Regions from separate parts of the Candidatus Clostridium radicumherbarum genome, predicted to be linked through region 2. Evidence: riboswitches for the same ligand, from Rfam matches in the RefSeq annotation. Region 2 holds a riboswitch; the other holds the start of a gene.
What was found. A riboswitch is a leader RNA that binds a small molecule or an ion and turns the genes downstream of it on or off. The one in region 2 is predicted to bind glycine.
Positions count from the first base shown of each region.

Region 1: linked by a shared signal. The riboswitch ahead of gcvT (glycine cleavage system aminomethyltransferase GcvT) and the one ahead of ACJDUH_RS05910 (GrdX family protein) in region 2 are both predicted to bind glycine.

Region 1 is NZ_JBJHZY010000004.1:351,771-355,189, forward strand. It holds gene gcvPA (aminomethyl-transferring glycine dehydrogenase subunit GcvPA) at 1-586, opposite strand, end outside; gene gcvH (glycine cleavage system protein GcvH) at 589-972, opposite strand; gene gcvT (glycine cleavage system aminomethyltransferase GcvT) at 1,048-2,154, opposite strand; glycine riboswitch at 2,249-2,325, opposite strand; glycine riboswitch at 2,329-2,429, opposite strand; gene ACJDUH_RS17635 (M15 family metallopeptidase) at 2,526-3,419, opposite strand, start outside.
Region 2 is NZ_JBJHZY010000001.1:1,247,041-1,250,459, forward strand. It holds gene trmL (tRNA (uridine(34)/cytosine(34)/5-carboxymethylaminomethyluridine(34)-2'-O)-methyltransferase TrmL) at 1-315, shown strand, start outside; gene ACJDUH_RS05905 (DegV family protein) at 329-1,168, shown strand; glycine riboswitch at 1,292-1,390, shown strand; glycine riboswitch at 1,394-1,467, shown strand; gene ACJDUH_RS05910 (GrdX family protein) at 1,572-1,949, shown strand; gene trxB (thioredoxin-disulfide reductase) at 1,970-2,902, shown strand; gene ACJDUH_RS05920 (thioredoxin family protein) at 2,916-3,248, shown strand.

The sequences.
Region 1 (3,419 bases), on a different contig from region 2:
TTTCAATATCAGTTTCCCCATCTTTTGTTTCTATTTCTACTAGCTCATCACCATGAAATCTCATATAGGTTTTTAATACTTTTCTAATTTCAGGATGTACGGCTTTAGATACTAATACTGTTTTACGTTTTGTATTTTCTGAGGCCATCATTGCAGCTTCTGCGCAGGCAGTTGCTCCATCATACATAGATGCATTTGCTACGTCCATTCCAGTTAATTCGGCAATCATAGTCTGATATTCAAAAATAGCCTGAAGGGTACCCTGGCTTATCTCCGGCTGATAAGGTGTATATGCAGTATAAAACTCTGATCTTGAAGTAATGTGCTTAACAACTGATGGAATATAATGATCGTAGGAACCAGCACCTAAAAAGCATACTAAGTCCTCACTGTCAAGATTTTTACTTGCAAGTGCCTTAACTTTTTTACTAACCTCAAGCTCAGACATGGGCTCATTTAGATTAAGTTTTCTTTTTAATCTTAAATCTTCTGGAATATCCTTAAAAAGATCTTCTAATGAGTTCATACCTAAGCTGTCAAGCATCTTTTCCTCATCTAAACTACTGTTAGGTATATATGGAAACATTATTAAGCCTCCTCATTACATAATTTTTCATAGGAATCAGCATTCATAAGTCCTTGAAGTTGACTATTATTTAATATTTCAGCACATACCATCCAATTTTCAAAAGCATCTTCATTCACTAATTCTGGATTGTCTACAATTGCTTCGTTTACTTCAAGTATTTTCCCGTCAATTGGCATAAATACATCTGAAGCTGCTTTAACTGACTCAATTGTTCCAAAGGTGTCACCTTCACTAATTTCACTGTCTACTTCTGGTAATTCCACATAAACGATGCTTCCTAATGCATGCTGAGCAAAATCTGTAATTCCGATATAAGCCTTTTCTCCTTCAACTCTTACCCATTCATGTTCCTTTGTGTACAATAATTCTTTTAATACTTTCATTTTAATTTCCTCCTCATTATTAATACTTACTAGTTTATGCGGCACGGTGTAGTCCATCTAGGACTTTAACGGCCTTTATTTTTTGTAATTTTTTGTATAAAACTTCTTGCTTATAACTTCTGCCTTTAATGATTTATTTCTTACTTGTACATTTATTTCAGTTCCTAATTCTGTGTAATTTGATTCAATAAGCGCAAGTCCAATATTTTTCTTCAAAGTTGGTGAAAAATACCCAGTAGTCACAAATCCAATATTTTTTCCTTCAGCAAAAACTTCATAGCCATGTCTTGGAATTCCTCTGTCCTTCATTTCGAACCCAACCAGCTTTCTCTTAAGCCCTTCTTCCTTTTGTTTAGCTAAAGCCTCTTTACCTATGAAGTTTTCTTTGTTTAACTTAACAAAAAAGCCCAGGCCTGCTTCAAGTGGTGTAATATCTTTTGTAATTTCATTACCATATAGTGGCAGTGTTGCTTCGAATCTTAAGGTGTCTCTGCAGCCAAGCCCCGCTGGTACCAGCCCGTAAACCTTTCCAGTCTCAAGAAGACTTTCCCAAATAGTTTCTATATTTTTATTCTCTGTATATATTTCGAATCCATCCTCACCAGTATATCCTGTTCTTGAAACTAAGCATTTAATACCTGCTATTGATACATCTTTTTTACAATAGAAAAACTTTATATCATCTAAGTTTTCAGTTGTTAAATTTTGAAGTATTTCTTGAGCCTTAGGACCCTGCAGCGCAACTTCAGAAACTTCATTTGAAACATTTATAATTTCTACCTGAAACTTGCCTTTATTTTGAAGCATCCATTCATAATCTTTATCTACGTTACTAGCATTTACTACTAGTAGGTAGTTTTCATTGTTAAACTTGTAAACTAATAGGTCATCAACTACACCGCCATTCTCATAGCACATAAAGGAGTAAATAACTTGATTTTCATTTAAAACACTTATATCATTAGTTACTAGATTTTGAACAAAGTCAAAGGCTTCTTTTCCTTTTACTTCAACCTCTCCCATATGAGATACATCAAATAAACCAGCTTTGTTTCTTACTGCTTCATGTTCCTCAATAATCCCTTCATATTGAACTGGAAGACACCAGCCGGCAAACTCTATTAGTTTTCCTCCATACTTTTCATGTGCATTATACAGCGCTGTTTTTTTAAGGTTTTCCATAACGCATTCTCCCTTCAATTATGTATTTATTTGCTTTATTAATTAAAATAAAAAGAGATATGATGGCAAAGCAATGCTGCAAGCCTTCATATCTCTCTGTATATTTACCTGAAAGTTTTAATACCCTAAGAGTATTTTTCTTCTTCGGTGCCATTTCTGAACTTTCCAGAGTTCCATCCATTAACGGTTGTTTTGCCTGAAAGCTTCTAAACCAATCGGCAATTAGTTTATTTCTTCTTCGGCTATCTCTGATAGATATCTCCCGCTAATATCATCTGATATATTAATATTAAATTTTTAATATTTATAATTTAAATATATACTATTAGGAATATTGTGTCAATTTAATTAATAAATTAACAATCTATTTGTTATAGTACCTTATTTATATTTTCAATTACTTCTTTAATCCGTAAATTATCTAAAGGAATTCCCTTGTACCAAACATCATTATCCCCAATATTCTTACTGAAATATCTTGCCTTTAAAATAACTTCGGGCCTATATTCAAAATGAAGAATATCGAAATGATTCCATTTACCACCCCAAATAAAATTATGATTTTCAAAAATACTTACTAATTCCTTTGGATAGGTTAAAAGTCTTTTTTCACCCTCCTTGATAGATGCCCATTTCCAGTAATCGTACTTGCTGCTGGCAAGGTCTATTGCAATTCCAAAGGCATGTGGACTTAGCCTATTTGTTCCAGCTATATTTCTATAATTAAAGGTGCCGCATGTTGGATATAGTGCTCTTCTTATATTGTCCTTTCCCAATGACTGAGCTTCCCGTACAGCAGCACTTAATTCCTTTGCTGCATTATTATTTCCATTAAATTGTAGAAAAGCATAACCAATATTGGCTTTTTTAAGATTAGCTTCAACTGAGCTTTTTGTACTTCCATAAACTTCTTTGAGAAGCTCATAATTTCTAAACCTTCCAGGATCATAATTCTTTTCCATTAGCCCAGTGGGAAAATCTAATGGATAGAGTTGTTCCAAAGTATCTTGCAAATCAGCATTGTTAATTTTTTCTTCAATTGACTTTGTTTTTTTATCATCATATAATATCTTTTTTCCTGATTTCATATTTATATAGATTATCCCATTTTCTTTTACTTCAAAACCAGTAATGTACTCAGGGTAGGCAAGTGTCAAACATAATAGATCCTGCTTAATGACAATATTATTTTTATCTCCTAAGGCTTTAATAGGAATCTTTAAATTCAAAAACAAAATTATTATTAGACAAAAGCTAAAGCTCTT
Region 2 (3,419 bases):
TACTGGACATATTTGGATATGGAGGTACATGAGTCTTACGAGGATTTTAGAAAAAAGTATCCTGAAGGGAATTTCTATTTTTCTACTACAAAAGGCAAAAAGTTTTATACTGAAGTAAGTTACAAAGAGGGAGATTTTATTATATTCGGAAAAGAAACAGCTGGGCTGCCCGATTATATTCGTAATGACAACCTAGATAATCTAATAAGGGTTCCAATGCTTGAAAGCAGTACAAGATCTTTAAATCTCTCCAACACTGCAGCTATCCTAGCTTATGAAGCATTAAGACAAATGAATTTTCCAAACATGAAGTAGGAGGAGAAATAAAATGGATAAGATTAAAATAGTTACTGATAGTACCTCAGATTTGCCATTAGATATTATAAATAAATATGACATAGAGGTACTCCCCCTTACAGTACATTTTGGAAAGGTCACTTATAGAGATGGAGTAGATATAAAACTCCCTGAATTTTTACAGAAAATAAAAACTTCTGATGTTTTTCCTACTACATCACAAATCAATCCTCAAAGCTTTTATGAATGTTATAAAAAATATTTAGAAGAAGGTTATAAAATACTATCAATACATATTTCATCTAAAATGAGTGGGACATACCAATCAGCATGTATTGCTAAAGATATGCTGCAAAGCGGGGATGTTTTTGTTATAGATAGTTTAAATGTTACTTCGGGCCTTGGTCTTTTAGTTTATAAAGCCTGTATTTTAAGAGAATTAAATTACTCCTTTGAGGAAATAAATAAAAAGCTTATGGAAATTATTCCTCATGTAAAAAGTGCGCTATCCTTTGAAAGCTTAGAAAACCTAGTTAAGGGAGGCCGGCTATCAAAGACAGCAGGAATGGTTGGCAGCATATTAGGCTTAAGATTAATTCTAGAGATAAAAGATGGGGAAATAGCTGTAATGGACAAGGTTAGAGGAAGCAAGAAAGCTAGCAAAACCATAGTAGATTATGTTGAGAAAAAAGGTATCAAGGACAATGAGCCTTCATTTTTACTGCAAGCTGATAATAAGGACGTCTATGAGGTTTTAAAGGAATACCAGGTATTAAATTGCAGGGAATTTGTTGAATGTGAAGTAGGATGTGTAGTTGGTACTCATTCAGGAAGTGGTGCAAGCGGTATTTTTTTCATTGAGAATTATTAATTCTGAAATATTATATTCAGCACTCATAAATTTTGAGAGAAATTAATTCAAAAAACTATAGCAATTTTATTATGTATATAATATAATAACATTAAGGAAATAATACCTATATAATATTGATGGATGAAACTTTCGAGAGATAATCATTTATGATAGCCGAAGGAATAAGCAGGAAAGCCTAAAACCTGTGAAGCTCTCAGGCAAAAGTATCGAAAGTGGACATATCTCTGGAAAGCTTGAACTATTTAAATTAGAAGTTCATCACCGAAGGAGTAAATCTCTCAGGTTAAAAGACAGAGTACAATGGCGTAAGGCTTTGTACTTTGTCTTTTTTGTTTTATGACTGTACAAGAATTATATTATATTTTTCTTGAAAACCTATACATAATTTGGAGAATAATGTATGATTGAATCAATTATTGTTGTAACCAATAATACTTTGGTAGAAGAAAATTTAGGAAATAAGTTTTCTGTAAATTTCATTAATGGAAGTGCTGTTGATGTTTTAATTAAGGCTAGAGACTACGTTCATAACAATCATAGGCTCCTGACACATCCTTTAATAAGCAGCATTAAACCAAATGAAATGCCTTTTAGAACGATTATAATATCTAAACAAAAGGAAAATAATATAGATATGGAATCCCTAGAGCTTATAGAGAATAGTATCAGTACTACTAATAAGTTCATGAAGGATTTTGGCATTCCTAATTGGAATGAGAGCATATTGAATGATTTCCAATTAATAGACTTTGATATTATATATAATGCCATTAATTAATTTTTAAAGGAGGTAAGTACATGGCACATATTTACGATACTATAATAATAGGCGGGGGACCTGGAGGTTTATCAGCAGGTCTTTATGCTGCAAGATCAAAAATGGATACTTTACTTATTGAAAGAGCAAAATTTGGAGGGCAGACTGCAACTACTGATGAACTTGAGAATTATCCAGGTTCTATAGAGGATTGTACTGGTCCATCTTTAATTGAAAGAATGAGAAAACAAGCAGAAGAGTTTGGTACTAAATTTGTTAAAGATGAAATAACTGAAGTTGATTTTTCAGGTAAAATCAAAAAGCTTATAGGTAAGAAAGAAACATATGAAGCTAAGACAATAATAATAGCAACAGGAGCATATCCTAGGCTTGCTGGGTTCGAAAACGAGTTAGAACTTAGAGGTAAAGGCGTATCTTATTGTGCAACTTGTGATGCTGACTTTTTCACAGAGCTGGATGTTGCTGTAGTAGGTGGTGGTGATTCTGCACTTACAGAATCTATTTATTTAACTAAGTTTGCAGAAAATGTAACAATCATTCATAGAAGAGACCAATTTAGAGGAGCAAAATCCATACAAGACAAAGTTTTTAACAATCCTAAAATAAATATTATTTATGATTCCGTAGTTGAAAAAGCTAATGGAGATGAGATATTAGAAGGGCTAGTACTTAAAAACGTTAAGACAGGGGAAGCTAGTGATTTAAAGGTCGATGGATGCTTTGTTTTTGTAGGATATCTACCAATTACAGAACTTTTCACAGGCAAAATAAATTTGGATGAAACAGGGTATATAATTACTGATGAAGAAATGAAAACTAATGTGCCTGGAGTATTTGCAGCAGGAGACGTTAGAAGAAAGTCCTTAAGACAGGTTATTACAGCTGCTGCAGATGGAGCAATAGCTGCAACTAATGCAGAGCATTATTTAGAAAATGAATTTAATGAAATTTAGGAGGTAAAAGAAAATGTTAGAATTAAACAAGGATAATTTTGAGACAGAGGTATTAAATTACACTGAGATGCCTGTATTTGTTGACTTTTGGGGAGATAAATGTGAAATCTGCAAGGAACTAATGCCTGGAGTACATGAATTAGAACATAAATATGGTGATAAAATAAAATTTTCTAGTCTTAATATAAGCAGTGCTAGAAGGCTTGCAATTGGCCAAAAGGTATTAGGACTTCCTACAATGATAATTTATAAAAATGGCGAAAAGGTCAGCACAATTACACCTGACAAAATAAGCAGTTTAGATGATGTAGAAAATTTTTTAAAGAGTGTTTATGAAACACTATAATTCATAAAAAAATGAACAATGAAAACATAACTGATTATACTTTCATTGTTCAAAATACATAAAAGATAATTTGTCAATTAACAAACAATCCAAAATCTACTACAATAATGAATTACAATTAATAAATTAAAATTATTAATTGTTAATTATAAATTTATTTTAATAAGGAGG